Regions from separate parts of the Serratia sp. JSRIV002 genome, predicted to be linked through region 1. Evidence: riboswitches for the same ligand, from Rfam matches in the RefSeq annotation. Region 1 holds a riboswitch; the other holds the start of a gene.
The links. A riboswitch is a leader RNA that binds a small molecule or an ion and turns the genes downstream of it on or off. The one in region 1 is predicted to bind magnesium.
Positions count from the first base shown of each region.

Region 2: it holds a riboswitch for magnesium, as region 1 does, so the genes downstream of both, KGP26_RS19280 (magnesium transporter) here and mgtS (protein MgtS) in region 1, are expected to answer to the same signal.

Region 1 covers NZ_CP074143.1:5,731,930-5,748,339, forward strand. Annotated here, with positions in the region: gene prlC (oligopeptidase A) at 1-204, opposite strand, end outside; gene KGP26_RS26865 (DUF6516 family protein) at 593-958, shown strand; gene KGP26_RS26870 (MarR family transcriptional regulator) at 963-1,346, shown strand; gene KGP26_RS26875 (23S rRNA (adenine(2030)-N(6))-methyltransferase RlmJ) at 1,451-2,293, shown strand; gene KGP26_RS26880 (tagatose bisphosphate family class II aldolase) at 2,486-3,340, shown strand; gene gatZ (tagatose-bisphosphate aldolase subunit GatZ) at 3,791-5,092, shown strand; gene gatA (PTS galactitol transporter subunit IIA) at 5,085-5,582, shown strand; gene gatB (PTS galactitol transporter subunit IIB) at 5,579-5,863, shown strand; gene KGP26_RS26900 (galactitol-specific PTS transporter subunit IIC) at 5,867-7,249, shown strand; gene gatD (galactitol-1-phosphate 5-dehydrogenase) at 7,301-8,350, shown strand; gene KGP26_RS26910 (DeoR/GlpR family DNA-binding transcription regulator) at 8,479-9,267, shown strand; gene gorA (glutathione-disulfide reductase) at 9,391-10,743, shown strand; M-box (ykoK) riboswitch at 10,983-11,154, shown strand; gene mgtS (protein MgtS) at 11,441-11,512, shown strand; gene KGP26_RS26925 (hypothetical protein) at 11,512-11,679, shown strand; gene KGP26_RS26930 (cation-efflux pump) at 11,830-13,194, shown strand; gene KGP26_RS26935 (fimbrial protein) at 13,346-14,272, opposite strand; gene KGP26_RS26940 (fimbrial protein) at 14,288-14,791, opposite strand; gene KGP26_RS26945 (fimbrial protein) at 14,810-15,331, opposite strand; gene KGP26_RS26950 (fimbrial biogenesis usher protein) at 15,331-16,410, opposite strand, start outside.
Region 2 covers NZ_CP074143.1:4,099,371-4,115,780, reverse strand. Annotated here, with positions in the region: gene KGP26_RS19305 (sulfite exporter TauE/SafE family protein) at 1-616, shown strand, start outside; gene KGP26_RS19300 (elongation factor P hydroxylase) at 693-1,238, shown strand; gene KGP26_RS19295 (YfcL family protein) at 1,271-1,552, shown strand; gene mnmC (bifunctional tRNA (5-methylaminomethyl-2-thiouridine)(34)-methyltransferase MnmD/FAD-dependent 5-carboxymethylaminomethyl-2-thiouridine(34) oxidoreductase MnmC) at 1,595-3,616, opposite strand; gene fabB (beta-ketoacyl-ACP synthase I) at 3,787-5,001, shown strand; M-box (ykoK) riboswitch at 5,291-5,461, shown strand; gene KGP26_RS19280 (magnesium transporter) at 5,521-6,531, shown strand; gene KGP26_RS19275 (hypothetical protein) at 6,724-7,152, shown strand; gene KGP26_RS19270 (copper-binding protein) at 7,223-7,543, shown strand; gene KGP26_RS19265 (TolC family protein) at 7,554-8,810, shown strand; gene KGP26_RS19260 (efflux RND transporter periplasmic adaptor subunit) at 8,810-10,252, shown strand; gene KGP26_RS19255 (efflux RND transporter permease subunit) at 10,249-13,392, shown strand; gene apbE (FAD:protein FMN transferase ApbE) at 13,443-14,474, opposite strand; gene KGP26_RS19245 (SLC13 family permease) at 14,620-15,735, shown strand; gene KGP26_RS19240 (rhodanese-like domain-containing protein) at 15,784-16,236, shown strand; gene flk (flagella biosynthesis regulator Flk) at 16,233-16,410, opposite strand, start outside.

The sequences.
Region 1 (16,410 bases):
TGACCAGATGCGTGACAGGCGATCGTCAGATTCGGCCAGCGGCTGACACAGATTTTCCCAGGTAAACGGCCCTGGTTGTGCCACGACGCGCTCAACCGCAGCACGGCAGTCGGCCAGTGCGGATGTCACCGCAGGAACGATATCTTCAGGGCGAATGGCAGAAAACGGCGGTAAGGCAAACGGTGTCAGCAACGCATTGGTCATAGAGGCAGTCCTGATTAGGGTGGTGGACCCGATGCGCACATCAGGCCAGACAAAGATAAGCTTCTTTCTAACATGGTGCCAACCAGCGGGAAAATCAATGGTCATCACCTGCTTCTTCGCTAGCGAGTGTTTCATTCATCCCAGTGCTATACCAATTTAATCTAACAGCTCCCAGGCATGACTGAGTTTATTCGCCAAGATATTGAACACATACTGAGCAACGCCAGTTTATGGCCTTGAGTTAGCCGGAGTACAGGGGAAATGAACGATACGGCGCCCCTACAAATTGAGCAATATCGCCACCTTGTCACCAATCTAAACGACAGGATTGTTTGAATTTCAACCCCTCTATATTATGATTAGATCATAAATGTCACAAGAAATAGATATGCAACATGATCCTAGTTTAGATTATCTCATTCAATTACATGGACAACGAGTTAACCGAGAGGATGGCTACTGGTGGAAAATTGAGGCATGGCAAGTTAAGCCCAATAATTTTATTCCACATGGCATCCGATACAACCTCACGGTGCATGATAAGCACAACACGAGGGTGTTTGGCATGGATAACGCCCACGCCATAAAACCACCGAAGAAAGGCAAGTATACTGGGCGACTGGTATATGACCATATCCATAGAACGCCCAGAGATAAGGGGTACCCTTATGAGTTTACCTCCGCATCCCAGTTGCTCCAGGACTTCTTTGAGAAGATGGATGAAGCGATCGCAGAAAGAGAAAAGAGAGGGTAGGCGTATGAAAGCACTGATCGGTGTAATGTCTGAAGATCTTATACGCAGGAGAACGCTGGCGATAGCCAAAGGAGATTACAAGCCCGAGCCAGGGGAACCAAAGGTTTGGTTTACCTCCATGATTGCCCTCGCGCAGGTGCTAAGCAATGAAAATATAGCGCTGCTGCGGTTGATGGATGAGCAAAAACCAAAAACGCTAACGGAGTTGGCCGATCTTTCAGGCCGAAAAATCAGTAATCTGTCGGTTACCCTAAAAACGCTTAATTCACATGGCTTTGTCAGGCTGGAGAAAGACGGGCGTAGCGTTAAACCTGTCGCACTGTTTACCGACTTCGATATCCAGGTAAACCAAAAATATGCAACAATGCAGGCTCAGGAAGTCGCATAGTTTTAAGCCAGGTTTTTTCAGGCTTTTTCACGTCTAGCACCCTCAACCTGCCAGAATAAATGCTTTCGATAATAGTGTATTAAAATCAATCGGATAAAAACGCCATGTTAAGTTACCGCCACAGTTTTCACGCCGGCAACCACGCCGACGTGCTCAAGCACACCGTTCAGAGCCTGATCATTGAGGCGCTGAAAGAAAAAGATAAGCCGCTGCTGTACCTGGATACCCACTCCGGTGCCGGGCGCTATCAGCTGAGCGGTGAGCATGCCGAGCGCACCGGGGAATACCTGGAAGGCATCGGCCTGCTGTGGCAACGTGACGATCTGCCAGAAGAGCTGGCGGCCTACATGAGCGTAGTGCACAACTTCAACCGTTCCGGCACCCTGCGCTACTACCCAGGCTCACCGCTGATCGCTCGCCAGTTGCTGCGCCCGCAGGATAAAATCCATCTGACAGAGCTGCACCCAAGTGATTTCCCGCTGTTGCGTAACGAATTCCAGAAAGACGAGCGCGCCAAAGTGCAGCGTGCCGATGGCTACCAGCAGCTAAAATCGCAGTTGCCACCTCCGTCACGCCGTGGCCTGATCCTGATGGACCCACCGTATGAGATGAAAACCGATTATCAAGACGTGGTGAAAGGTATTCAGGAAGGCTACAAACGTTTTGCTACCGGCACCTATGCCCTGTGGTATCCGGTGGTGATGCGCCAGCAGATCAAACGCATGCTCAAAGAGCTGGAAGCGACCGGCATCCGCCGTATCCTGCAAATTGAGCTGGCGGTGAAACCCGACAGCGATCAACGCGGGATGACGGCTTCAGGCATGATCGTGATTAACCCACCTTGGAAGCTGGAACAGCAGATGAACAACGTGCTGCCGTGGCTACACAAGGTACTGGTGCCGTCCGGTATCGGTCACCACCTGGTGAACTGGGTCGTACCAGAATAAGTTCGATGATGGTCGCCTGCCTGGGCGGCCATCCACTTTTCCCTTCTCCATCCCCCCTGCTTCAGCCTCATTTTCCCCCGATCTTTTGCCGATCCTCATCACAACCGCAAAATAACTGTTTGCTTATTTTACCTTTCGATTAGATGATGATTATCGAAAGATAACGTAACCAAGGAAAACAGGAGGCAGGCGGTGTACATCATTTCGACCAACCATATGCTGCAGAAGGCACAACAACAGGGCTATGCCGTACCGGCCTTCAACATTCATAACCTGGAAACCATGCAGGTGGTGGCTGAAACCGCCGCGCACATGCGCTCGCCGGTGATCCTGGCCGGTACGCCCGGCACCTATCTCTATGCGGGAACGGCTAACGTGGTCGCCATTGTCAAACAGTTGGCCGCCGAATACCGCATCCCACTGGCGGTACATCTGGATCACCATGAAACCCTGCAAGATATTGAAACCAAAGTGCATGCTGGGATCCGCTCGGCCATGATTGATGGCTCGCATCTGCCCTTTGCGGAAAATGTCGCCCTGGTGCGGCAGGTGACCGAGTTTTGCCATCGTTATGATGTCAGCGTTGAGGCAGAGCTGGGGCGGCTTGGTGGCGTTGAAGATGGCATCAGCGTCGATGCCAAGGATGCCCGCTATACCTCGCCGCAACAGGCCGAGGAGTTTGTGCGTTCCACCGGCATCGATTCACTGGCGGTGGCGATTGGTACGGCACATGGGCTTTACCAGGGCAAGCCAGAGCTGGATTTCATCCGCCTTGGACAGATCCGCGACAGGGTCAGCGTGCCATTGGTGCTGCATGGTGCGTCGGGTTTGCCGGACGCCGATATTCAGCAGGCGATTCGGCTGGGTGTCTGCAAGGTGAACGTGGCGACGGAGCTTAAAATCGCCTTTTCCGATGCGCTGAAACAGCATCTGGCGGAGCATCCGCAGGCCAACGATCCGCGCCACTATATGCAGCCCGCCAAGCTGGCGATGCAGCAGGTGGTGCAAAAGGTGATTCAGGTTTGTGGCTGCGAAGGCAGGCTGTGAAATACACCAGCATGGTAACGGCCCCTCACCCTAACCCTCTCCCACAGGGAGAGGGGACAGCACGTGCTACAAATTAAGCCTTGCATACTACCTCACCAACTCCCACAAAGAAGGGCAATTGAGGCGATCCAACAATGCACTCCATTCCCAACCACAACGCCGGACCACTCCCTCTCCCTATGGGAGAGGGTTGGAGTGAGGACATCCTCTCGTCACAATAACGGCTTTCACTTTATTGCGTATGCCGACGCCTCTCTTTATCAATCCTCTATAATTAACTGATTTTAAATAACTAAACCTATCCTGCTCGTTAACTTATTTCCTCACACTGAAAGCACTAGCACGGAAACATAGCGGTAAAGTTTTCGATCTTGATCACGAATAATAGAAAAGTGCATTGCTAACCTTTCGAAACATTACGATTATATTCGTAAGAAAACGGAGGGTAGAATGAAAAATATCATCGCACGACATAAAGCAGGGGAGCCGATCGGGATCTGCTCTGTCTGTTCGGCACACCCATTAGTCATTGAGGCCGCATTACGCCTGGATCTGCACAGCGATCGCCAGGTGCTGATCGAGGCCACATCCAACCAGGTTAATCAGTTTGGCGGTTACACCGGCATGAAACCGGCGGATTTCCGGCAGTTTGTCTGCGATATTGCGGCAACCGTCGGCTTTCCGCTCTCCCGGCTACTGTTAGGGGGCGACCATCTAGGCCCTAACTGCTGGCAAAATGAACCCGCCGCCAGCGCAATGGCGAAAGCGGAAGTGCTGATAGCCGACTACGTCACCGCCGGATTCAGCAAGATCCATCTGGATGCATCCATGTCCTGCGCCGACGATCCGATCCCGTTAGATCCCAATGTGGTGGCAGAACGCGCCGCCCGTTTGTGCCAGGTCGCCGAACGGGTCGCTACCCCAGAGCAAAAACAGCAGCTAACCTATGTGATTGGGACCGAGGTGCCGGTTCCAGGCGGAGAGTCTTCCGCCATTGGCAGCGTACATATCACTCACGCGACGGATGCCGCCGCCACGCTGGAAACTCACTATCAGGCGTTCCGCAAGGCTGGGTTGGCAGCGGCGATCCCGAGGATCATCGCCGTGGTAGTGCAGCCAGGGGTGGAGTTCGACCACTCACAAGTGATCGCCTACCAACCACAGCTTGCCCGTGAGCTCTCCCAATTTATTACCACCACGCCGTTGGTTTATGAGGCGCACTCTACCGATTATCAAACGCGTGAAGCCTATCAGCAACTGGTGCGCGATCACTTCGCCATTCTCAAGGTTGGCCCGGCCCTGACGTTTGCCCTACGCGAAGCGGTGTTTGCCTTGGCCAATATCGAACAGGCCCTGATTGCCCCGGAAAAACGCAGCCAGATCCTGGCGGTGATTGACGCCGTAATGCTCGACGAACCGGATTACTGGAAAAAGTATTATCACCCGACGTTCAGCCGCTCGCTGATCGACCTGCATTTCAGCCTGTCGGATCGTATCCGCTACTACTGGCCTCATCCGCGTATTGCCCAAAGTATGACGACGCTGCTCAATAACCTCGACCAGCAAGAGATCCCCGCGGGCCTGCTTAGCCAATACTTCCCGCTGCAATATCAGCGCGTGATGGAGCGCAAACTGGCGAAGCAACCCCACGCACTGATGATCGACAAGATTCAGGATGTGCTGCGCGCTTACCGCTTCGGCTGTGCCTCCGCAGAGCAAGCCAAAAACGCCGAGGAGATGGTCCATGCATAACAGCCAACTGTTCGTTCGCACTGGCATCAGCTTTGCCGACGCGCAGCAGGCGCTGGAGCACATTGGCGTCACCATGCTCAACGCCGGGGTCGTTCACAACAGCTACCCGCAGGCGTTGCTGGTGCGTGAGAGCGCTTATCCCACCGGCATAGCCCTTGAGCAGCACGCGGTCGCCATCCCCCACTGTGAAGCGGAGCATGCACGTGCTCCAGCTATTTATCTGATCCGCCCTGACCATGCCGTTCCCTTCGCTCAGGCGGATGATGACGGCACGATCGACGTTGCGCTGATTATCGCGCTGATCGTCACCGACCCGGCTGCGCAGTTGGTTTTACTGCGCACGCTGTTTGGCCAGTTGCAGCACCCCGAGTTTATCACTGCGCTACTGACCGCCCCCGAGGACCAATTGGGCGAAATTTTTGCCCAGCGGGTTTTCACTTCGCCCTCCCGACCACAACAAAAAACAGAATATGAAGGAGCCACACTGTGAAACGTAAAATTATCGTTGCCTGCGGCGGTGCCGTTGCCACCTCGACCATGGCCGCAGAAGAGATCAAAGAGCTGTGCGCGGAGCACAACATCGAGTTGGATTTGGTGCAGTGCCGCGTGACCGAGATTGAAACCTATATGGACGATGCCGATTTGATCTGCACCACCGCCCGTGTCGACCGGCAGTTTGGCGATATACCGTTGGTCCACGGCATGCCGTTTATTTCCGGCGTCGGCATCGATGCGCTGAAACAAAAAATACTCACCATTCTGACGGAGTAGCCCATGTTTACCGACATCATGCGTTACATCCTCGATCTCGGCCCTACGGTGATGCTGCCCATCGTGATCATCATCTTCTCGCTGATTTTAGGGATGAAGTTAGGGGATTCATTTAAATCCGGCATTCATATCGGCATTGGCTTTGTCGGTATCGGGCTGGTTATCGGCCTGATGCTGGACTCGATCGGCCCCGCAGCAAAATCGATGGCCGAACAGTTCCAGATCAACCTGCACGTGGTGGATATCGGCTGGCCAGGCTCATCACCAATGACCTGGGCCTCACAGATTGCCCTGATCGCCATCCCGGTTGCGATTGCGGTCAACATCGTGATGCTGCTGATGCGTATGACCCGCGTGGTTAACGTGGATATCTGGAACATCTGGCATATGACCTTTACCGGTGCCATGGTGCATCTGGCCACCGGCTCATACTGGCTGGGTATGCTGGGCGTGGTGGTGCATGCCGCCTTCGTCTACAAGCTGGGGGATTGGTTCGCCAAAGACACCCGCGACTTCTTCGGGCTGGAAGGGATTGCCATTCCGCACGGCACCTCCGCCTATATGGGGCCGATCGCCGTACTGGTGGACACCATTATCGAGAAGATCCCCGGCCTGAACCGTATTCACTTCAGCGCGGACGACGTACAGAAACGCTTTGGCCCGTTCGGCGAGCCGGTGACCGTCGGCTTTGTGATGGGGCTGATTATCGGTGCGCTGGCCGGTTATGACCTGAAGGGCATTCTGCAACTGGCGGTGAAAACCGCTGCCGTGATGCTGCTGATGCCACGGGTGATCAAACCGATCATGGATGGCCTGACGCCGATCGCCAAGCACGCTCGTAAACGCCTGCAAGCACGCTTTGGTGGCCAGGAGTTCCTTATCGGCCTCGATCCGGCGCTGCTGCTGGGCCATACCGCCGTGGTCTCCGCCAGCCTGATCTTTATCCCGCTGACCATTCTGATCGCCGTGATCGTCCCAGGTAACCAGGTGCTGCCGTTCGGCGATCTGGCAACCATCGGCTTCTTTGTGGCCCTCGCCGTCGCGGTACATCAGGGCAACCTGTTCCGCACGCTGATCTCGGGCTTTATCATCATGAGCATCACGCTGTGGATCGCGACCCAAACCATCGGGCTACATACCCAACTGGCGGCCAATGCCGGTGCCCTGAAAGCGGGCGGAGTGGTGGCCTCCATGGACCAAGGCGGCTCACCGATCACCTACCTGCTGATCCAACTGCTCACCTGGCAAAACGTGGTGGGTCTGGTGGTTATCGGCGTCATTTACGCCATTGGGGTGTTCCTCACCTGGCGCCGTGCCCGTCAATTTGCCCAGGCTGAAGCCACCGCCAAGCAACAGGCCGCCCAAAGCCTCAACGCTATGTCCTGATCCTTCGGGGGAGCTTATCTCCCCCCTCTCTATTTCTACGGAGTTCAAGTTATGCAATCAGTCGTGATCCACACGGAGGGAGAAGTGCGCGTTGAAGAACGCCCCGCCCCTGCTATTGAGGCCGCCGATGAGGTGTTGGTTCGGGTGGCTTATTCCGGGCTATGCGGTTCGGATATCCCCCGCATATTCGCCAAGGGAGCGCATTTCTACCCGATTACCCTGGGGCATGAGTTCAGTGGCCGGGTCGTGGCCTGTGGCGATCGGGTTACCGATCTGCAACAGCATGATGCCGTGGCCTGCGTTCCTTTGTTGCCATGCTTTAACTGCCCGGAGTGCCAGCGCCATTACTATTCGCTGTGCAAGCATTACCAGTTCGTCGGTTCACGCAGCCATGGCGGCAACGCCGAGTTTATCGTGGTCAAACGCGCCAATCTGGTGAAATTGCCTGCCAACGTCAGCTTATTGCAGGGGGCGTTTATTGAGCCTATCACCGTCGGCCTGCATGCCATTCAGTTGGCTGGGGGTTGTCAGGGCAAAGAGGTGATCATCATTGGTGCTGGTACCATTGGCCAATTGGCGATCCAGTGCGCCAGAGCAATGGGCGCACGCAGCGTCACGGCGATCGATATCAATGACGACCGGCTCAAGCTGGCACGCCAGATCGGCGCAGAAAACGCGTTTAACAGCGCAGAACTCAGTCCCGCCCAGATAGCCGAACGCTTGCAGGAAAGGCGTTTTGATCAGTTGATCCTGGAAACCGCCGGCACGCCACAAACGGTTGGCCTGGCGCTGGATATCGCCGGGCCGCGGGCACAAATCGCGCTGGTGGGGACTCTCCATAAGGATCTGCACCTGTCTTACAGCACCTTTAGCCAGATCTTGCGCAAGGAGCTAACGCTGCTGGGCAGTTGGATGAACTATTCGGCCCCGTGGCCAGGGGAAGAGTGGCAGCAGGCCATGAAGCTGTTCCAATCGGCAGATTTGGCTCTGGAGCCATTGATTGCCAGCATCGATCGCCCGCAGCAATACGCCGCCAGCGTTGCGGCCCTGGCCGGTATGCCGATGCAGGGAAAAATCATGCTTAAGCTCGGCGAAGAGTGATATTTAGCCAATGGCTGCCCTGGTGCAGCCATTATTTTGCCTCAAATCCCATCTCCTTGATCTTTATGCTCCCCTTTCATATCCCTTTCGCATAAAATAAAAGCAAAACATTTCGATAGGTCAGGATGATGAACTCTTTTGAAAGACGAAACAAAATTGTCGACTTGGTTCAGCAGAACGGCAGCATCTTGGTCAGCGATCTTTCGAATTCCTTCGGAATTTCTGAAGTTACCATCCGCGCTGACCTGCGCCTGCTGGAAGAAAAAGGCCTGCTGATCCGCTTCCACGGCGGTGCCGCCAGGCCGGGCAGCCAGTTGGAGCAGGAGGCCGAGGCGCCGAAAACCACCGGTGAGGTCATCCTGGAGGAACGCTACCAGCTGGCCAAAGACCCGAAAAAACGCATTGCCTTAAAGGCAGCAGCGATGGTCAACCCCGGCGATACGGTGATCCTCGACAGCGGCAGCACCACCATGCTGATCGCCGAAGAGCTGGTGAAGATGGGCAATATCACAGTGATCACCAATAACCTGCCTGCCGCCTTTGCGCTCTCCGACAATAAAGACATCACGCTGGTGCTGTGTGGTGGCACGCTGCGCCATAAGACGCGCTCCATGCACGGTTCCATCGCGGAGCTCTCCCTACAGGGTATTGCCGGTGACGTGATGTTCGTCGGGGCCGACGGGTTGGACGCCACCAACGGCATTACCACCTTTAATGAAGGCTACTCTATCAGCGGCGTGATGGCTCAGGCAGCCAAGCGCGTAGTCGCGGTGGTCGACTCTACCAAGTTCGGCCGCCGGGGTTTCAACCTGGTGCTGTCGATGAGCCAGATCGACATGATCATTACCGATACTGGCATCAGCAGTGCCGATCGCCAAGCGCTCGATCGGGCAAAACCCGAACTGGTTATCGTGTAAAATCGACCGGGCAGAGGATCAAGCCTCTGCCTATTACAGCCATCGACGCAATCTTTGCGACAACCCCCAGTCAGGCGTTAAACTCTTACCCTTCTCGAATCACACAACTCATGGAAAACCCAGATGACGAAACATTACGATTATCTAGCAATTGGCGGCGGCAGCGGCGGTATCGCATCGATCAACCGGGCAGCCATGTATGGCCAGAAATGCGCACTGATTGAAGCCAAAGAGCTTGGCGGCACCTGCGTTAACGTGGGTTGTGTCCCGAAAAAAGTCATGTGGCATGCGGCGCAAATCGCCGAGGCCATTCACCAGTACGGCCCGGATTACGGCTTCGATACCACCGTTAACGCCTTCGACTGGAAACGCCTGATCGCCAACCGCACCGCCTACATCGATCGTATTCATACTTCCTACGACAACGTGCTGGGTAAAAACAAAGTTGACGTGATCAAAGGTTTTGCCCGCTTTATTGACGCACATACCGTAGAAGTCAACGGCGAGAAAATCACCGCCGACCATATTTTGATCGCTACCGGTGGCCGCCCGAGCCATCCGTCGATCCCTGGTGCCGAATACGGCATCGACTCCGACGGCTTCTTCGAGCTGGATGCCATGCCAAAACGCGTGGCAGTGGTGGGTGCTGGCTACATCGCGGTAGAGATTGCCGGTGTGATGAACGCGCTGGGAGCGGAAACGCATCTGTTCGTGCGTAAACACGCCCCGCTGCGTACCTTCGATCCGATGATTGTAGAAACCCTGGTTGAGGTGATGAACACCGAAGGGCCAACCCTGCACACCGAATCCATTCCAAAATCCATCGTCAAGAATGCCGACGGTAGCCTGACGCTGGCGTTGGAAAACGGCAAAGAGTTCACCGTGGACAGCCTGGTCTGGGCCATCGGCCGCGAACCAGCGACCGACAATCTGAACCTGGCGGTCACCGGCGTGAAAACCAATGCCAAAGGTTACATCGAGGTCGACAAATTCCAGAACACCAACGTGAAAGGCATCTACGCGGTAGGTGACAACACCGGTGCGGTTGAGCTGACCCCGGTTGCCGTTGCCGCTGGCCGTCGACTGTCCGAGCGCCTGTTCAACAACAAGCCAGACGAGCATCTGGATTACAGCAACATCGCCACCGTGGTGTTCAGCCATCCGCCGATCGGCACCATCGGCCTGACCGAACCGCAGGCGAAAGAGCAGTTTGGTGAGGACAAAGTGAAGGTCTATAAATCGTCCTTTACCGCCATGTACAGCGCTGTGACTCAGCATCGCCAACCATGCCGTATGAAGCTGGTGTGTGTGGGCGAAGAAGAGAAGATTGTTGGTCTGCACGGGATTGGCTTCGGCATGGATGAAATCCTGCAGGGCTTCGCCGTGGCAATCAAGATGGGAGCGACCAAGAAAGACTTTGACAACACCGTGGCGATCCACCCAACCGCTGCGGAAGAATTCGTGACCATGCGGTAAATGGTGCATTCCTTACTGTAAAACCGACTGTAAAAGGTCGGTTTTTGCTTTTATTCAGCTTATAAATGCTGATTAAGGCAATTGAATATCCCCACCATAATGTTTATATCACTGCAAAATTAGCATTCATTAAGATAAATCGTTCTTTTAAATATAACTTCTTAAATATAACCTCAACGAGATGCCGATTTTCGAGCACAATCGCTCCCAACGCGCCTATAATCACCGCGTAGTTATATGCAGTATCTCGTTTGGCGAGGCTCCTATACAAACACAGGTTACTGATCTGACGACATCGAGAGATGCCCAAGGTTAAGACAGGCTTTATCGGATTAAGGTTCAGCCCAAGGTAACTTCTGAAATTTTTCAGATACGTTGTATAGTGCTAAAACCTGGACGCGGAGATAGGCTTTCTGCACTCCCCCTCTTTGGTTTACTCCCCTATGCGATGCACTGTTGAAGTTTAAACAGCAATAGGGTCAATCACTTCCAGACTCCTCAGCGATGACCGCTACCACGCCAGCAGCACAGGCGGATCAGCCATTGCTAACGCTTTGAACGCTGACTTTTTCACCGCCGCTGGCACCAGGACGGTGAATGAAGCCAGAGACTACGTTACACACTTACTTTTAACCACAGAGGTCGTTATCGATTACAGTTAACCGAGGATAAGATTATGGGAAATATGATGTTTTTTATGGGATTTTTGTTTTTCATCAGCTCATTGGGGCTGATCGCAGCCTATCTGAGCACCAAATGGGATGACTAATGAACGAAAAAGATCCGCCTAGCATCATCCTCCCCGTAGCCTCATCAATCATTGCGGGGAGGATGAATAACCGCAATAAACGGACGGTATTTACCGCGCGTGATAATGATGATAATTTTTATTCTTGGGTTGCTGTACGCTATTTTTATGATCTCGGTAGGTATTAATGAGATTTATTTGTATTCCACCGGTCAAACTGCCTTTCTTTCCTGTTTATTGCTGACAGCGACCGCAAGCTTGCTGCTCGTCGCTTTTGTCTGGCAATGTTCCGTAAAAACTAAACGCTGATTTTTTTTAATTCAACTATGAGCTGTGCTATGCAAAATAAAAAACAGGCCGTCGCCAGAAACTCGATGATTATCAGCGGATTGTTGGCGTTAGGTAAATTTATCACAGGTATATTTACCGGCAGTATTGGCCTGATCTCCGAAGGCATTCATTCATTTACCGATTTTATAGCCACCAGCATCACCTGGTGGGCGGTGAGCGTCAGCGATAAACCTGCTGATGATGACCATCACTTCGGTCATGGCAAGGTTGAGAATCTGGCCGCACTGTTTGAGGTACTGCTCCTGTTGGCGGCTGGCGGTTGGATCATCTTTGAAGCAGTAAGCAGCCTGATAGGTGAGGCCAACCAGATTGTAGCTGCACCGGTAGTGATTGCGGTACTGCTGGTGTCCATTGTGGTTGATTTCTTCCGTGTCCGAGCCTTGAACCGCGTGGCCAAAGCCACCAACAGCGCGGCTCTGGAAGCCGATGCTTTGCATTTCTTCTCCGATATGTTGTCTTCTGGTGTGGTGCTGTTGGGCATGGTTTTTGTGCTTTTTGGTTTTGCCCGTGCAGATGCGCTGGCAGCACTGATCGTCGCCTGCTTTATCCTGACTGCCGCATTGAAGCTGGGGAAACGCTCCTTTGATTCCCTGATTGATACTGCACCTGCTGGCACGCGGGAAGATATCGCTGCCATACTTAATGACTTCCCCGCGGTGCTGTCTACGGAGAATATTCGTCTGCGCAGTGGTGGAGCCACGCTGTTTATCGAGGTGAGCGTTGGGGTATGCCGTACGCTACCGCTTGAGCGGATCAAGGAATTGAAGCTGGCGATTACCGCCAAACTTGCGCAGCAATACGCCAACTCGGAAGTGAGGGTGATTGCCATCCCTCAAGCCAGAAGTGATGAAGATCTGGCAACCCGTATTCGCATGCTGGCCGCCAACCATGGGGCCGTGGTACAGAGCCTTTCGCTACAACAATTGGCAGACCGTGTGGCGATCGGGATGGATCTGCTGGTTCCGGCCAATGCCAGCGTAGAGCAGGCGCATGATATTGCCAGCGAGGTGGAGGAGGCTCTACGCCAGACCTTGGGCGAAAATACCGAGATTGAAACCCACCTGGAGCCCCAGATGCTGGATTGGCTAACTAGCCAGGATGTGGAACACGGCGAACTGGCAAGGATTGAACAAGCATTGACGGTTTCGGCGCAAAACAGCGGATTGGTGCAAGACATCCATGATATCCGTGCGCGAGAAACGCCACAGGGCGTGATTGTGAATTTTCACTGTCGGGCCCTTCCAGCCTTGTCGATTTCTGCGGTGCACGATGCGGTGGACCATATTGAACGGCAATTAAGAATACAATTCCCGATGGTATCGCGGGTGGTGGGGCATGTTGAACCGCTGTGATCCCTCACAGCGGAATAGGGAGTGGGCACAGTCAGCATCGAAGTAGAAATTGCCGGCGTGATGTGCCCCAAAAAACCAAGCCTCCCGATGCTGAGCTGCCAGCATCAGGGGGTTAAGAAGGTTTAAATAGCCATGGAATATTCGCTTACATTTACTGGTAAACAAACGTCACCCCAATGATTGACTGAACGTTTCCTGCGGTCAACGGCCCACTGGTACGTGCATAGCTCGCCGTTAACCCAAGCTCCACTGACGATTCTCCAACGTTACCCAGTGATACATTACTGTTCGCAGGGATAACCTTGCCGTTGCCCGTTATCTGTATGCCAACCCCTTGTGCGGCAGAGGCTGAAGCCGTATTGCGGAAAACGGTGTTGCCGGCATCCTCAGTCGTTCCTGAAAGGTAGTAGCTCAACTGTTGATTTTTCAAACAATTCACAGAAATGGGCACAGGAGTACTAGCAGGATAATCAGGTAATGAGACCGTAACATTACGTGCTGAAACATCGCAGGTTCCTGTAGGAATGACGACACTGTTATTAGCTATTAGATTCCATGTGTACGTTTCGAGTGTTACAGGGCCGTTATTATCAGGGCCTCTATCCATCATATGCACATACAAAACAGCAAAATTGCTCCCGGCTGGTATCACAACTCCTCTGGCAGATGAGTCAGGCGTAATAATAAGCTTAGCGGAGAGTGGTGTATAATTATAGTTAGAAGAAAAATATGAGAAAGTTTCGGTACCTAACGGCAATGAATACTTAGTTCTAACGAATTCTAAATAACCAGCATATTTAGATAGTTCCCCCGTGAAGCCTGAGTTGCGTGCAAAATAAAAAAAAACGGGGCTCCCGTTCCCACCATTAATTTTGTAGCGATCTTTACAACTGATAGAGTTGGAAAGGTTTACTACCATGTTTTCCCCAGCAGAAATACTCGGCCTAATATCAACATAGACATTCACGACGCTCTCGTCTTTATCACTTATAGTCTGACCAGTCAAATCTATACACGTAGTTGCCAAACTATTAAAAGAGCATCCCATCAATAATATTATTAATATGATTTTTTCCATAAAAACACTCATCAATCAGGCATAGGTATAGGTAATGCTAATTACCGCTTGAATAGTTCCCTGGGTAGCCGCACCGTTTACAGACAGTGCTCTGACTTTGAGTGGGAAACTTGCCGACTTGGTAGCATCGACGACCGATACTGCCTTTTTAATGCCATTATTCAGCTTGGTTCCTTTATCGTCCTGCAGTTCGATCTGAATATTACCCGCGGTCCCCATATTTTTATAATAACCGGTCGCATCAGCCGTCCCGCTAAATGTCGCTGTCACCTGTGACGTTCCGATGGGGCAACCCGTCAGGCTTAGGGTAACGGGTTTCCACTCCGATGCGGCACCCGCGGAGATCATATCCGAACTGTATATGTCACCTAGTGCAACAGAAGCTTTGGAGGTTGAAACGGTACAAGGGCCGGCTACCACTTTACCGCTAACCGTGATAGTCACGTCAGCAGCCTGTAATGGGCTGGCGAGGCTCAGTAGCCCGGACAATAGCAGAGGGTACACATTCCTATTTTTCATATTCATATCAGTTTCCTGTCACTGAAATTCAAGCGTAAAGGTTGCCGTTGCATTGACATGCCCGACGGTGACCGGCATCCGGGTAGCCATCAAACGGGCATAAAAATTAAGTACGTTGGTTTGTCCTGGTGTCAGCGTCGTCCATGATATTGATGACGATGTGGCATTGAGCGACAACATCGTCTGCTGGCTATTCAGAATTTGTACGCCTATTCCCGCAGCAGCAGCCGCACCACTGTCGAGCTTTAACAGACTTGTGTTGTCATTATCCGCAGTACCGGTAAAACTGACTTTTACCGCCGTTACCGAGCTTCCGCACGGGGAAAGCACGATACGGAATGGTACTGGTGATGTCGTCGCGCCTACTGTGTGAAATTGTTTAGCGACGTTATGCCTCAGATCGACAGTAAAATCTTTCGATTCACCTGCCACTGCGCAGGTGTTATTCAGGATGTTTCCGTAAAGAGAAATGGAGTTATCGGTGGCAACGGCCGAGCATATGTAACAAGCCAATAGCGCACTAAACAGGTTAAGTTTCATCAACGACACACCACCGTCAGTTGATTCAGCACTTTGTTCAGGCTATCTTTCGGCTGGCGATAATCAGCCACACAACTGTTGTCCTGTCCATGGCCCCATTTTGCCTGAACCTTGCCCACTAGCGGCATACCGCTCATATAAACCTGACCGTTCTCGTCGACGATATTGCCGCCCTGGTTGGTTTCGGATGTTACAAGGGCACCGAATGGCACTGGCTTGCCGTTGTATATCAACGTCATCAGAATTTTTATCCCGACTCTGACGTTGAAATCAGCGCGCACTACCGCGCCGTGGGTAGGTACAACACTGACCACCGGATCATCAAGCTCGACGTTATTGGCCAGAGTATTGGTATTCAGCGCTATCCGGTTTTCGCGATAGTCGGTGGCATAAGGCAGTACGGCGTAACCGCGCCAGTCCGTGCGAACACCGGTCTGGTTTTCAACTTTGATGCCACCCGCGCCAGGCGCTTTCACCAGCACCACCGTATCGTTCAGCGGCTGGCTCAAGGTGACGCCATTGTCATGAAGCAGTGCACCACCGCTGACGCCGTAGTACAGCTGCTTAAAACCGTCGCTGCGGCTGTAGCCAATATTGGTGTTAGCGTAACCGCCACGGTAGTTCAGCGCCGCATAGCCCGTACCGTTACTACGGCTATCGCCTCCGCTGGCGTAACCGGTCTGCACGCTGTAACCCAGGTTGTTATCCTCCAGCAGCGTACCGTAGAGGCCGGCAAAGTTGTTCATCCGACCGTTCAGATCATGGGACATGCTGTAACTTGCACTGGCACTGTTCCATACTGACTGGCTGTTGGAGCGCTGCCAGTAGCTGAAGGGGATGTTGACGTTGAAAGCCAACATCTGGTTGCGGCCTGTCTGCCAGGCGCTTCTGGTCAGACTGTAACTCAGCGTCCAGTTGATGTTGTCCACTGCGGCATTCAGTCCCATTTGCAGCTGTTCGTCAGCCTTGCCGGTCCCCCAGTAGGTCTGGCGACTGCCGCTCAGATAGAAGGTGGCTGCCCCCCCCAACTGCTGGGTCAAACTGGCCTGTAATGTACCGCGTTTGTTCCAGGCGAGATT
Region 2 (16,410 bases), 1.6 Mb from region 1:
TTCCGCCAGCCTGTACTTTGTCCGCCGTCGCGCTGTCGATCTTAATACCCAGAAGCTGACCATCTTCCTGACGTTGGTGGGGTCGGTGATCGGGGCGATCCTGGTGCAGCATATGCGTGCCGATATACTGCGCCAGATGCTGCCGCTGTTGGTGATCGGTATCGGTGTCTATTTCTTGCTGACGCCACGGCTGGGGGAAAACGATCGTCAGCGTCGGCTGGGGGCGTTACCCTTTGGCCTGGTAGCTGGGGGCTGTGTAGGGTTCTACGACGGTTTCTTCGGGCCAGGAGCCGGTTCGTTCTATGCCTTGGCCTATGTGACGCTGTGCGGTTTTAACCTGGCTAAGGCAACTGCCCACGCCAAGGTGCTGAACTTCACCTCCAATCTGGCCAGCCTGGTGCTGTTTATTATTGGCGGCCAAGTGATCTGGAGCATTGGTCTGGTGATGTTGGTTGGGCAGGTGTTCGGAGCCCGTCTTGGGGCGCACATGGTGCTGACCAAGGGCCAGAAGCTGATCCGGCCGATGATCGTGATAGTGTCTCTGATCATGAGCTGCAAATTGCTGTACGACAATCACGGGGCGGAAATCCAGCAATGGTTGGCGTTGCATTTTTAACATTTCAAAGGGGCGGCAAGCCGAGAGATATCGGCTATAATGGCCTCCTTAATTTTGTGGTTATTTGAGTTTTTTTATGCCAAACACACACCAGTATCCGCAACTGATTGAAATCTTTAATCAGTGTTTTAGCGATGAGTTCAATACCCGCCTGGTTAAAGGCGACGATGAGCCTATCTATCTGCCTGCCGATGATGAGCTGCCTTATAACCGCATCGTCTTTGCACACGGCTACTATGCCAGCGGCATGCATGAAATTTCCCATTGGTGCATCGCCGGGGCCGAACGCCGCAAGCTGGTGGACTTCGGTTACTGGTATTGCCCGGATGGGCGCGATGCCCAGACGCAAAGTGAATTCGAAGCGGTCGAGATTAATCCGCAGGCGCTGGAGTGGATGTTCTGCGTGGCGGCGGGTTTCCCGTTCAACGTCAGCTGCGACAATCTCAGTGGAGACTGCGAGCCGGATCGCATTGGTTTCCAGCGTAAAGTCCGTACCCGGGTGCTGGAATTGCTGGAGCGGGGAATACCCACACGACCTGCGCGCTTTATTCAGGCGCTGCAATCGTTTTACAATACGCCTCCGCTGGCGGCCGAGCATTTTCCCTACCCGGAAGATCTCTGAGGCCAGAGTCTGTTTGTTAACGAGGAAATTTGATGATCGCAGAATTTGAAGCGCGCATTCTGGCGCTGATTGATGACATGGTAGAGCACGCCAGCGATGATGAACTGTTTGCCGGTGGCTACCTGCGCGGTCATCTGACTTTGGCGGTGGCGGAATCGGAAGAACATGCCGAACACAGCGCCGAACAGCTCAAGGTGCGGGTGCAGAGCAGCCTGGACAAGGCCATCAAGGCCGGGGAACTTTCCCCACCGGATCAGGTACTGGTGCTGGGCATGTGGGAAAACCTGTATCAAACAGCGTTGCCGACAGAGTAATTGCTCTAAAGGGGACGGCATCACGCTGGCCCCTCAAGTGAACTATACCTCTCGTCCTTTCAGTAGCTTCCTGACCCACATGCGGTTTGGGTTCAACGCTGCCAACATCTCGCTATCCCCCGGTAAGGGCTCGCCAAACAGCTGAGCCGCTAAAATTTCTGCGGCCAACGGCGCCGAGCACAGGCCGCGTGAGCCCAAGGCTCCGATCATAAACAATCCCGGATACATTGGCGCATCGGCAATTGCTTCGCCGCGCTGGCGTTGCTGCTGTAAATCGCCATACAGCGCCAGAGTGGCTTGATAGTCCGGTACGGCACCTACCATCGGCATGTGGTCTCGCGTAGCGCTGCGCACGCCACAGCGGGCCTGCTGGCCACTGATATCCACCTCTTGCGGCCAATCCTGTTCTGGCAGACAGCGCAGCAGGCGATCGCGGTTCTCTTCCTGCTCTGCCTGGCTATATTCAGTGCCTGATTCACCACGCTGGTAGCTGGCGCCAATGCAGTGCTGCTGGTTGCCAGGATTCACCGGCGTCAGGTAACCGTCGTAACAAAGCACCTGCTTTAATTCACTTAAGATTGGCGTAGTCGGAATATGTGAAACCTGGCCGCGCACCGCATAGGCCGGTAGAGCGGCGCCAGGTTCCAGTGTGGTGAGTTGGTGCCCGTTCGCCAGGATCACCGTCGCATGTTGGTGAGTTTTTCCCTTAGCAAAATGCAACTGCCAACCTTCATCATGGCGGTTCAAATCGGAAAGCGTATGCAGATAGTGGCAAACCAATCCCTGCCGTTCGGCCAGGGCAATCGCGGCACGCGTCAGGTCGGCAGGGCACAGCCATCCCCCGAGCGAATAGTGGATGGCACCAAACCCCGTATCGACCCCACACAGTGTGCTAAGCGTAGCGCGATCGGCCGGATGTGCCAGAGTGTGCGGCCAGGCAACGGCCAGGATCTTGGCGATCTTCCCCGCGCTCTTCTCGTCATAGGCCAATTGGCTGACGCCACACCACTGGTGATCGAATTCAACCTGCTGTTGCAGCAAGGCGTCATACTGGCGGCGGGCAAAGGGGAAGGCGGCGCAGAAGAAGTTTTCCAACGCATCGCCCCGGCCATTCAGTAACGGGTACAGCGCCCCCTGGCGATTGCCGGATGCGCCCTCTGCGGGCTGTGCATCGGCGCAATACAGGGTCACCCTGGCCCCACGGCGCAATAAGGCCAACGAGGTGAGCGCACTGGCTACGCCGCCGCCAATAATGGCGACATCGTCGGTATTCTCCGCTGCCGGGCGCAGGAACCACGGGCTTGGATTGACGCTTGCCGGGGTGCCGGCAGGTAGCTGACCGGTGAGCATCTCGCGTTTCTGGCCAAAGCCTTTGCATTTGGTAACCTCAAACCCGGCCTGCTGCAATCCACGGCGGACAAACCCTGCGGCAGTGAAGGTGGCAAAACTGCCGCCTGGGCGAGCAAAACGCGCCATGGTGGCAAACAGCGGTTCGCTCCACATATCGGGGTTTTTGGACGGCGCAAAGCCATCGAGGAACCAGGCGTCAATTTGATCGTTCATGCTGGCATCAAAGTGCGGCAACAGGGTATTGACGTCACCGAACCATAAATCGAGCGTGATCTGCCCTTCGGCAAGCAGCAGGCGGTGGCACCCTGGCAGCGGCAAAGGCCACTGGGCGCGAAGCTCATCGGCAAAGGGAGCCAGTTCTGGCCATTGGGCATGGGCTGCCGCCAGATCCTCCAACTGCAACGGGTATTTCTCAAAGCTGATAAAATGCAGACGCTGCAAACTCGCCGCCGGTGTCTCCTGGCGGAAACGGGCAAAGGCCTGCCACAGAGTCAGAAAATTCAGCCCGGTACCGAAGCCGGTTTCAGCCACAATAAACAGTGAGCGAGGGTGATCGCTGAAGCGTTGTGGCAAGCGGTTGCCCCCCAGAAAGACGTAGCGGGTTTCCTCCAGCCCATCCTGGTTGGAAAAATAGACGTCATCAAACTGTTTCGAAACAGGTGTACCTTGTTCATTCCAGCTTAACGCTGCGGTTTGGATGGGGGCATTGCTCACGGTAGGTTGCTCGTAACTCAAGGGATAGCGCGATTTTAACGGGGGTAGCCCCGAGGTGCAAACTGGGTAAAGATAATGCAAAATTATTCTGATCGGACTTGTTCGGCGTACATCTGTACGCTAAAGTGCGTTGCAAAATCCCGAATGTAAATTGTGGAAGAGGTACTTGAATGAAACGTGCAGTGATTACTGGCCTGGGAATCGTCTCCAGCATTGGTAACAACCAGCAGGAGGTCCTGGCAAGTCTGCAGGAAGGCCGCTCTGGGATCACCTTCTCCCAGGAGCTGAAAGATTCCGGCATGCGTAGTCACGTATGGGGTGATGTCAAACTCGACACTACCGGTCTGATTGACCGTAAAGTGATGCGCTTTATGAGCGACGCGTCGGTTTACGCTTATCTCTCCATGGAACAAGCGATTCAAGATTCCGGCCTGGCAGCCGATCAGGTGTCCAACGATCGCACCGGTCTGGTGGTCGGTTCCGGCGGTGGTTCTCCACGTAACCAGGTTGCGGGTTCTGACGGCATGCGCGCCAAAGGCCTGCGTGGCGTTGGTCCCTACATGGTGACCAAGGCGATGGCATCAGGCGTTTCTGCCTGCCTGGCTACCCCATTCAAAATTCGTGGCGTGAACTACTCCATCAGCTCTGCCTGCGCAACGTCAGCACACTGTATCGGCCACGCCGTTGAGCTGATCCAACTGGGTAAACAAGACGTCGTCTTTGCTGGCGGTGGTGAAGAGCTGTGCTGGGAAATGGCCTGCGAATTCGACGCTATGGGCGCGCTGTCTACCAGCTACAACGACACGCCAGAAAAAGCTTCCCGTACCTATGACGCAGCGCGTGACGGTTTCGTTATCGCTGGCGGCGGCGGCATGGTAGTGGTTGAGGAGTTGGAGCACGCTCTGGCTCGCGGCGCACATATCTATGCGGAAATCATCGGTTACGGTGCCACTTCAGACGGTGCCGACATGGTGGCTCCATCGGGCGAAGGCGCGGTGCGTTGCATGAAGATGGCAATGCAGGGCGTAGACACACCAATCGATTACATGAACGTACACGGCACCTCCACGCCGGTCGGCGACGTGAAAGAGCTGGGTGCGATCCGCGAAGTCTTTGGCGATAACACTCCGGCCATCTCTTCAACCAAAGCCATGACCGGCCACTCACTGGGTGCTGCGGGCGTGCAGGAAGCGATTTATAGCCTGCTGATGGTCGAGCACGGTTTCATTGCGCCAAGCATCAACATCGATAACCTCGATGAGAAGGCGGCAGGGATGAACATCGTGACCGAGCCAACCAAGCGTGAGCTGACCACGGTCATGTCCAACAGCTTCGGTTTCGGCGGCACCAACGCTACGCTGGTAATGCGTAAACTGCAGAAGTAAGCCTAAGGCGTTCTATTATCAATCGGGCACCGTAATAGGTGCCCGTTTTTTTATGCGTTTTTAACGCGATACCTTATATCAGTGAAAATTAAGATTTCTCAGATCAAAAAACTGACAGCAGATAACTTAAACGGCGAGCGTTTTTTCGTTTAATTTAGCCGTGGCCTGACAGGATAATAAATTAACCCGGTTAATTTTTGTCCCAAAAAATAAATAATACCTCAACGAAATTACCATTTCTCCTATACGAATAATCAAACCAGTCATAATGCCCACGCTTTATCTAGCTTTACGATCTCGTTATGGCGAGGCTCCTATACGAACACAAGTTACCGCTCTAATGGCATCGAGAGAGGCCACCAAGGGTAAAACAAGCATTAGCCGAATCAAGGCATTGCTAAGGTAACTTCCCCCTGGGGATACGTTGTATAGTGCTAAACCCAAGACGTGGGGATCGGCTTTCGCTGTCCTGTCTTGTCGCCTCTATGAGACTCCATCTTTCAATCGGGAGTATCTAGAATGTCACATGTTGTATTGCAAGACCTTTATCAAAACGCCAACTTTGAAGACGACGCCATCGCGCGTTATATGAACAAGAAAGTCTCTGTTCTGCATCAAGATCTTTACGTTGGCGAAGCCAGGAAAATATTCGTTAACCAACTTTCCAACGACGATATTCCCGCACAAATCTTTATTGAAGACGGCACCAAACTGGTGGGCGTTCTTTCTGTTAAACGTTTATTGCAGGAAGAACATAATGGCGAGCGTATCAAGGATATGATGGAAACCACCTTCTTCCATGTAAAGCCCACGGACGAACGTGAACATATCGCCAAACTGGTGGACAATAATAATTTAGATATTGTGGCGGTGGTCGATAATGGCCGTTTGGTAGGGTGCTTAACCGAGCGCGAAATCGCGCAGATTATCGAGGATGAAAACACCGAGGATGCCCATTTGCAAGGGGCAAGCCTGCCGCTTGATAAGCCTTACCTTGAAATGAGCTCCTTCGAGCTGTGGAAAAAACGTAGCGTATGGCTGCTATTGCTGTTCGTCGCCGAGGCTTATACCAGCACGGTTATTCAGCATTTTGAAGAGTCATTGGAAGCGGCGATTGCCCTGGCCTTCTTTATCCCGCTATTGGTGGGTACAGGTGGTAACAGCGGTACGCAAATCACCTCCACCATTGTGCGAGCGATGGCTTTGGGAGAGGTTCGCATGCGCGATTTGGGGCGCGTACTGAGCAAGGAAATGACGACTTCGGTCATGATAGCGTTAACGCTGGCCTGTGCTGGTGCGTTCCGTGGCTGGATGATGGGTATCGGCTATGAGATTACGCTCATTGTGAGCCTGACCCTGGTTTGTATCACGCTCTGGGCCGCGATTGTCTCTTCCGTGATCCCAATGGCACTGAAACGCTTCGGTGTGGATCCTGCCGTAGTCTCCGCCCCGTTTATCACTACGCTGATAGACGGCACCGGCTTGATCATCTACTTCAAAATAGCCCAGTGGACCTTGGGACTAAATTAATCATGGAAACCGGCGAAAGCCGGTTTTTGCTATGATTAACGGGATTTTTTAAGCAGCGTAGTTGACTGAAATCAAAGCATTTCCAGTTTACAGGATCGTTCCGAGGCGGCTTTGTCAGCGGGTGTAAATTCCGTTCCTGTGACGGTTTTCTGCCGATATACTCAGCACGGTTTCTTACTCTGGAATTTTTGCATGTCGGCTTTGGCGTCCATCTCAATATCTATGCACCGGTTGCGCTTCGCCAAGAAGCGGGCTGCAGCATGGCTATTGGCCGTCTGCTGGCTACTGCTCAATAGCCAACTGGCGATCGCCAGCCATCACTGCAACCTGCAACTCACCACCGTTGCGCCAGCCGCGCAGCATACGATGCATATGCAGGCCGCCGATGCGCTAGCCAATGAGATGATGCAGGCCGAAGGGCCGCTGTGTGAAAAGCACTGCGTCCCAGATTCGGCACAGCAAGACCACGGTAGCCTTGCCCTGGCGGCAGTAATACCTGCCAACAGTGAGCTGTTGGTTGCCGATCCTCAGCCCCAGGCGCAGTTCTCCCGCCTCGATTGGCAAACCCCTCCGATAGCAGGCCCGCCGGCAGAGATCGTCTTCTGCCGCTTCCGTGAATAGCCAAACCAACCGCTTTGCCGTCCAGCACGGTGACCTGAGTTGTTTTTGTCTATTCTATGGAGCTATCGTTATGCGTAATCTGATCACTGCCGTTTTCATCTCTCTGATGTTCTCTTCATTCGTCTCCGCTGCGGAGATGCAACATCACCAACATGCCAGCCAAGACGTCGCCGTCTATCACTCTAAAGGGACCGTTAAGGCCTGGGGTGAGCAGAAAGTATCGCTCGCCCACCCAGCCATCCCTGCCTTGAACTGGCCGCCGATGACCATGAATTTCCTTCAGCCACAGCCGCCATTGCCTGCTTTGGCTGCCGGGACTGCGGTGGAGTTCAGCTTCCGTCAGGTTGACGGCGGCTATCAGCTGACCGCCATCCGCGCCAGCCAAGACTAACGGGGGCACCATGTCCAGACTACTTTCTCACCCCTTGCGGGTGGGCTGGCTGCTGCTCGCCTGTTGGACGGCGAGTGCGCAGGCAACCGGCCTGACGTTGGAGCAATCGCTGGCGGCGGCCGAGCGCTATTCCGCCGAGCTCTCGGCCAACCAGCATCAGGTGAATGCGTTGCAAAACATGGCGGATTCGGCGATGGAGCTACCCGATCCCAAGCTGAAATTCGGCATTGAAAACGTGCCGGTACAAGGTGGTAACGCCCGGCGTTTGACCCGTGAAGGGATGACCATGGAGCGGGTTGGCATCATGCAGGATTACGTCAGCAGTACCAAGCGCCAGCGTAAGGCGGATACCCTGCGTGCCGAGGCCAGTAAAACCGAGGCCAACAGTGCGACAATCCGTGCCCGCTTGCAGCAGCAGACGGCACAGGCCTGGTTGGAACTGGCGTTGAGCCAGCAGACGCTGAAAGATGCCACGGCTTTGCTCAAAGAAAGTGAAAAGCAAATCGCCGCCCAACATGCCGGAGTGGCCAGTGGCAGTTCGCCCGCCGCTAACGTCATCGATGCTCGCTTGACGCTGTTGGCGATGCAGGACCGGCTTAGCGAGGCGCAGCGTGACGTCACCATCGCCCAGGCGCGCTTGACCCAGTTGACCGGGCAGCAGGTTGAGGGGATCGGTGGGCCGTTGCCACGTTTCGAGCGCCTGCCCGCCGAGAGCAATCTGTTGCGACAAGCGATCAAACAGCACCCTGAAGTTGTGCAGGCCAGCCGTGAGGCCGATGTGGCCAAGGCGCGATCGGCGCAGTCCGAGGTGGCCGCCATTCCTGACGTGGGCATAGAAGTATCGTATGGCAAACGGGCCGATGGCTATGAGGATATGGCGGGCGTGATGTTTACCGTCGATCTGCCGCTGTTCCGCTCCCAGCGGCAGGATAAGGACTATGCCGCCGACGTTTCCCGTTCGATGGAGGCCAACGATCAGTTGACGTTATTGATCCGCGACCATCAGGCCCAGCTAGATACTCTGTTGGCGCAGTATCAGGCTGCACAGGCGCAATGGCAGCGTCAACAGCAGCAAGCGATCCCACTGCAACAACAGCGCGTGGCACTGCAACTGGCGCAATACCGCAGTGGCAAAAGCGATCTCTCCTCGGTGTTGGAAGCGCGCCGGGCCTTGCTCGATAGTCGTCTGAGCGCCGGTAAGGCTGCGCGTGAATTGGCGCAGCTGTGGGCAGCCATCCGTTATCTCACCGTGCAGGAGGCAATGTAATGAAAATGCGTTTTAGCCTGACGCTGTTAGCCGCCTTATTGGGCGGTGCTATGGGCGGTTACTGGTTGGCCGGGGAAAGAACTGCGGCGCAACCTGCTAGCGGCGGTGCCGAACGGCAGGTGCTGTATTGGTACGATCCGATGGTGCCAGGCCAGCGTTTTGATAAGCCGGGCAAATCGCCGTTTATGGATATGGAACTGGTGCCACGCTATGTCGATGAGCAGCAGGATGACGGTGGTGTCACCATCAGCGCCCGCCAACAGCAGAATCTGGGTGTGCGTACAACGGCTGCACAACTGCGTGAACTGAATTTGCAGCTTGATGCCTATGGCAGCGTTGCCACCGATGAACGTGGCGTGCAGGTTATTGCCGCACGTGCCAACGGTCTGATAGACAAACTCTATGTGCGTGCCAGCCAGCAACAGGTAAAGAAAGGGCAAGCGTTGGCACAGCTATGGATCCCGGACTGGAGTGCTGCACAGCAGGAATACCTGGCGATCCGCAAACTGGGCGATAGCGCACTGACCTCTGCCGCCCGCCAGCGCCTGGCATTGCAGTTTATGCCTGAAGCCATCATTCGCCAGGTTGAACGCAGCGGCCAACCCCAGACCCGCATTACCATTACCGCCCCGGAGAGTGGGTTTATCAACAAGCTGGACGCACGGGAAGGGATGCAGGTTACCGCAACGCAGGGCCTGTTTGAGTTGGCCAGTCTCGATCCGGTGTGGATGGTGATTGATTATCCGCAGGCGCAGGCCGGGCTGTTGCAGGTTGGCGATGCGGTGGCAGCCAGCTCCGCCAGTTGGCCGGGTGAACGCTTCACCGGGGAGGTCAGCGAGCTGCTGCCTAACGTCGATCTGCTAACCCGCACCTTTAAAGCGCGTATCGTGCTGAAAAATCCTCAACAGCGCCTGAAGCCGGGCATGTATTTGCAGGTGCAACTGGCGCAAAACGCCGGGGCCAAGCCGGTGCTGGCTATCCCGCAGGAGGCGCTGATCGGCAGTGGCGATCGCAACCGGGTGCTGGTGGCGGAAGGTAACGGCCATTTTGCTCCGGTTGATGTTATCGCCGGCCTGGCACAGGACGGCTGGGTAGAAATCAAACAGGGTCTGCAAGCCGGGCAACAGGTGGTGACTTCAGGCCAGTTCCTGATTGATTCCGAAGCCAGCATGCGCAGCGCCTTGCCGCAGATGGCCACGCAGGAGGGGGGAAAACAGTATCAGACGCTGGGCGTAGTCGAGGCGGTGGATAATGATACCGTCACGCTGTCGCACGATCCGGTCGCAGAGTTGCAATGGCCCGCGATGACCATGGATTTTACCTTGCCAGCGGGTGGCTTACCCGCCGGGATTGGCATCGGCAGCAAGGTGATGTTCCATTTTAGCGTGGATGAAAACGGCTCGCACATCAGCCAAATCATGCCGCAAGGAGGCCACCAATGATCGCCTCCGTGATCCGCTGGTCGATACGCAATCGCCTGTTGGTATTGCTGGCTTCGATATTGCTGGCCGGGTGGGGCGTATGGGCGTTGCAGAAGGCGCCGCTGGATGCGCTGCCCGATCTCTCTGACGTGCAGGTGATCGTCCGGGCGACCTATCCGGGCAAGGCGCCGCAGGTAATAGAAGATCAGGTGACCTACCCGCTGACCACCACCATGCTAACGGTGCCGGGAGCCAGCACGGTGCGGGGCTTCTCCATGTTCGGCGATGCCTATGTCTACATTCTGTTTGCAGACGGTACCGATCCTTACTGGGCGCGTTCGCGGGTGTTGGAGTCACTCAGCCAGGTCCAGTCCTCTCTGCCGCCACAGGTTAAAGTGGCGCTGGGCCCGGATGCAACCGGCGTTGGCTGGGTCTATGAGTATGCGCTGGTCGATCGTACTGGTAAACACAGCCTGGCGGATTTACGCGCCTTGCAGGACTGGACGCTCAAGTTTGAGCTGAAAACCGTGCCTAACGTGGCGGAAGTGGCCAGCGTTGGCGGCATGGTGCGGCAATATCAGGTGATATTAAATCCGCAAAGTATGCGGGCGCTGAACATTACCCATCAGCAGGTGGTGAGCGCCATTCAGGATGCCAACCAGGAAGGCGGCGGTGCGCTGCTGGAAATGGGGGAGGCTGAGTATATGGTGCGTACCTCCGGCTATCTGAAAAAACTCGCCGACTTTAATAACGTGGTGATCACTGCGCGCGACGGTGTGCCGATCCTGCTGTCGCAGGTGGCAGAGCTACGTGAGGGGCCGGAAATCCGCCGTGGCGTGGCGGAGCTCAACGGTGAAGGTGAAGTGGCTGGCGGCATTGTGGTAATGCGCTACGGTAAGAATGCGCTGGAAACCATTAATGCGCTGAAGGCCAAGCTGCAACAGCTTCAGCACACCCTGCCGCCGGGCGTGGAGATCGTGCCGGTTTATGACCGATCGCAACTGATCGAGCACGCGATTGATACGCTGTCATTCAAGCTGTTGGAAGAGTTCCTGGTGGTTGCGGTGGTGTGCGCCTTGTTCCTGTCCCACTTCCGCTCGGCGCTGGTGGCGATGGTGACTCTGCCGCTGGGGATCCTGGGTGCCTTTGTGGTGATGCACTATCAAGGGGTTAACGCCAACATCATGTCGTTGGGAGGGATCGCCATTGCCATCGGCGCGATGGTGGATGCGGCGATCGTGATGATCGAAAACATGCACAAGGTGCTGGAGCAGTGGCGGCAACGTCATCCCGGCCAGCAGCCCACCTCAAAAGATTACTGGCACATCTCAGAGCAGGCGGCGGTTGAGGTTGGCCCTGCGCTGTTCTGTAGTCTGTTGATCATCACCCTGTCGTTTATCCCGGTGTTTTCGCTACAGGCACAGGAAGGGCGGATGTTTGCGCCGCTGGCGTTCACCAAGACCTATGCGATGGCGGTATCGGCGGGGTTGGGCATCACGCTGGTACCGGTGCTGATGGGCTATTTTATCCGGGGCCGTATTCCGGACGAACATGCCAATCCGATCAATCGTTGGTTGATCCGCATGTATCAGCCGTTGCTGGCGGCGGTGCTGGCACGGCCTAAAACCACCCTGGGGATTTCCGCTCTGCTGTTGGTGCTGACCTTATTCCCACTCAGCCGTCTGGGCAGCGAGTTTATGCCACCGTTGGACGAAGGGGATCTGCTGTATATGCCTTCGACGCTGCCGGGGATCTCGGCCCGCGAGGCGGCATGGCTTCTGCAACTGACCGACCGCTTGATCAAAACCGTGCCGGAAGTGGACACGGTCTTTGGCAAGGCCGGGCGGGCGGAGACGGCAACCGATCCGGCCCCGTTGACCATGCTGGAAACCACCATTCGCTTTAAGCCCCGCGACCAGTGGCGGCCTGGCATGACGATGGACAAACTGGTGGCCGAACTGGACAGCGTGGTCAAGGTGCCCGGCATTGCCAACGTCTGGGTGCCGCCGATCCGTAACCGTCTGGATATGCTGGCGACCGGCATCAAAAGCCCGGTAGGCATCAAGGTCAACGGCAGCAATATTGCCGATATCGAGCTGGCGGCCAGCCAGATTGAGCAGGTGGTGAAGCAGGTTCCGGGTGTGACTTCCGCGCTGGCGGAGCGCCTGGCCGGAGGGCGCTATGTGGATATCGATATCGATCGTCAGCGTGCAGCGCGTTACGGTGTTTCGGTGAAAGAGCTGCAATCAGTGGTTGCCACGTTGGTGGGAGGGGAAAACATCGCTGAAACCATTGAAGGGCGCGCGCGTTATCCGATCAACGTCCGTTACCCAAGGGAGATCCGTGATTCGCTGCAAAAGCTGCGTGAATTACCGGTGGTGACGGCGACCGGTGGGCAAGTCCCTTTGGCAGAACTGGCGGATATTCGCATCACCGAAGGGCCACCGATGCTGAAAAGCGAGAATGCCCGGCTTTCCGATTGGATCTATGTCGATCTGCGCGGGCGCGATTTGAAATCGGCGGTGGAGGAGATGCAACAGGTGGTGGCGCAGCAGGTGAAGCTGCCTGCCGGGGTTTCCCTCAGTTGGTCCGGGCAGTTTGAGTATCTGGAACGCGCCAGCGCCCAGTTGAAGATTGTGCTGCCGGTGACGCTGGCGATCATCTTTGTGTTGCTGTTTGTCACCTTCAACAGCGTGAGCGATGCGCTGCTGATCATGGCGACGCTGCCGTTTGCGCTGATAGGTGGAGTCTGGCTGTTGTATCTGCTCGATTACAACCTGTCGGTGGCGGGGGCGGTGGGCTTTATTGCCCTTGCCGGGGTAGCGGCAGAGTTTGGCGTGATTATGGTGCTGTACCTTAATCAGGCGCTGGCGAAACATCGTCAACCGGGCCAGCCGTTGAGTCATCAGCAACTGATGGCGGCAATTAGCGAGGGGGCGGTGTTGCGCGTCAGACCCAAGGTGATGACGGTGGCGACCATTATGGCCGGTTTACTGCCAATTATGTGGGGCGGTGGTGCCGGTTCAGAGGTGATGCAGCGGATTGCCGCACCGATGATTGGCGGCATGGTGAGTGCGCCATTGCTATCGATGCTGGTGATCCCGGCGGTGTATTCGTTGCTGCACAGAAAGGATGAAAAACCCGGTGAGAAAGTAGAGTAAATTCACCGATAACGAGCGTAAATCCCCCCTGCTGGGGGGATTTCACAGGGTTACTGCACTAAAAATGCCTTAAACTGCGGCGTCATCACTGCGTTGAATCCGTTATCGGTTTTGCTGATCAGATACACCGCCAATCCTTTCTCTTCGGCCAGTTTCAGCGCTTTTTCCGTACCCAGCACCATCAACCCGGTATCCCAACCGTCGGCCTCCAACGCCGTAGGGGCAATCACCGTAACGGAAACCAGCTTATGGGTGATAGGCCGCCCGGTGACGGGATCGATCACGTGGGAATAGCGCTGGCCATCCTGCTCGAAGTAGTTACGGTAACTCCCCGCAGTGCTGATGCCGTAGCCTTGCAAATCCACCAGCGCCTGCACCGCATTTTCGCGGTCGGTGGGCTTTTGGATTGCTACCCGCCAAGGCTTGTTCTGGCCATTCACGCCGCGTGATGAAACGGCTCCGCCCACCGATACCAGATAGTTGGTGATACCTTTGCGCGCCATCAACTGGACCAACTGATCCACGCCGTAACCTTCGCCTAGCGTGGAGAGATCGACATACATCTCAGGGAGATCTTTTTGCAGCCATTCACCTCGGCTGTCGCTCAGCAGTTTCAGATGCTGCAAACCAATATGCTGACGGGCTGCATCGATCTGCTGCTGGCTGGGGACCTTGACGGCCCGCTTATCCGGGCCGAACCCCCACAGGTTAACCAACGGGCCGACGGTGATATCCATCGCGCCCCCGGTATCACGGCCAATGCGCTGAGCGGTGAGGATGATATCGGCCATTCCACGGGGGATGTGCTGCGGCTCGGCAGAGGTGCTCTGGTTGAAGCGGGATAACACCGAATCGGGGCGGTAAGTGGAAATATCGTCGTTGGCCTGTTCCAGCAGCGCATCGATCTCCTGCTGCAATTGTTGCTTGCTCTCGGTGATAGTGCCGCTGACCTTTACGCTATAGAACGTCCCCATGGTTTTGCCTTCGATGTCGATCTGGGGGCGGGTGTTGGCATCGTTACAGGCGGCTAGCAGCATCAGCGCTGCGCTGAGCAGCAGCCTTTTGGCAATGGAATTGGCCATAGAAAATCCTAAAAGCAGGGAAAGACGACGGGTATAAAACAAAATACGATAAATGGAAAGGGCAACGTGCTTTTTTACTGGCGTATTTCAAGAGCTTCGGCTAACGTCGTTTTCCAGCCTTAGCTTGAAAAATAAGAGTAAATCCATGAGTTCAAATGCGGTGACCAGTTTGTTGAGGCCATTTTTGCATGACCGCTTTCTGCATGCGTTGCTGCTGATGGGGATGTTGCTGTACGCCATTGGGCCACAGTCGCTGAGTGTACTCTCTGGCTTTATCGATTGGCGCACCATCATGACCCTGCTGGGGTTGATGCTGCTGACCAAAGGCGTTGAGGTGAGCGGTTATTTCGATTTTATCGGCCGCCAGATCGTGAACACCCTGCAAAGTGAACGCTCACTGGCTCTGTTTCTGGTGTGTGCCGCTGCGGTGCTGTCGTCGTTTCTCACCAACGATGTGGCGCTGTTTATCGTGATCCCGTTGACCATTACGCTGAAAAAGCTATCTTCACTGCCGATAAGCCGCCTGATCATCTTCCAGGCACTGGCGGTTAACGCCGGGTCGTTGCTGACGCCGATTGGCAATCCGCAGAACATTTTGCTGTGGAGCAAGTCTTCGCTGACCTTTATGGAGTTTATCGGACGCATGGCACCGTTCGGCATTATCATGATGCTGAGCCTGCTGGTGGTCACCTGGTTCAGTTTCCCGGCGCGGAAAATTGTCAAAGCCCCGAACACCCAACCTTATCCTTATCAAATGCGCCTGTTGCTGGCCAGTGTCGCGCTGTATGTGGCCTTTCTGATCTGCCTGGATTTGGACGTGCCGTTGTATGGCATGTTACTGGTGTTTGTCGGTTTTCTGCTGTTGGCTCGCCAGGTGCTGCTGCAGATCGACTGGAGCCTGATCTTTGTATTTCTCGCCATGTTTATCAATATTGGTTTGCTGACCCAACTGCCGGCGGTGCAACCGCTGTTTGACCAGATTGCCTCGCTGGCGGATGGCAGCGTGTATGCGTTGGGGATTGCGCTATCCCAAGTGATCAGCAACGTCCCGGCGACCATTTTATTGCTGAACTATGTGCCGTCCAGCGCCTTGGTGGCCTATGCGGTAAACGCCGGGGGATTTGGCCTGGCGATCGGATCGCTGGCGAACCTGATCGCCCTGCGGATGGCGGGAGAACGTCAGATCTGGCTGCAGTTCCATTACTATTCGATACCGTTCCTGGTCTGGGCTACGTTAGTGGGTTGGCTGCTACTGGGTTAATTTGACTCAAGCACTTTGTCATCACTCTTAATGCATTGGAGTTCTATTATGAGCATCTCTTCATTGGTATTGGCCTATCCCCCGGCTACGGCGGCACAAAGCCTGGATTATCTGGCGGCAAAGCTCGCCTTCTACGCCGACTCGGCGGATGTGGCGGAAGATTTGCGCAATGGCGTCAACGAGATTGTGGTGATCGATACCCGTGCCAGTGCGTTGTACGCCGCCGGGCACATTCCTGGTGCGGTGAGCTTTCCCCATCGTTTAATGGATGAAAGCAGCACCTCATCTCTCGATCGCGACAAGGTCTATGTCACCTACTGCGACGGTATCGGCTGTAACGGTTCCACCCAGGGGGCATACAAGTTGGCCAAGCTTGGCTTTCGGGTCAAAGAGCTGATTGGCGGGCTGGATTTCTGGCTACGCGATGGCCATCCGGTGGCCATCGGTGTTGAGCTGGGTACGATGCAGGGGCGGGATAAAGCACCGGAGTGCGGCTGTTAAAACAGCGCCCACAGTACCAGTATCAATACGATAACGCCGACAACCAGCGCCAGAGGCTTACTGAACATCGACTGTAAAGGCTGCGGCAGGGCGGCGATTAGTGGGTTAAGCAATGGCTGTGGCTGTTGGACGTCACTGTGTAATGACGGAGCGTGGCCAGCCTTGTCCAGACGG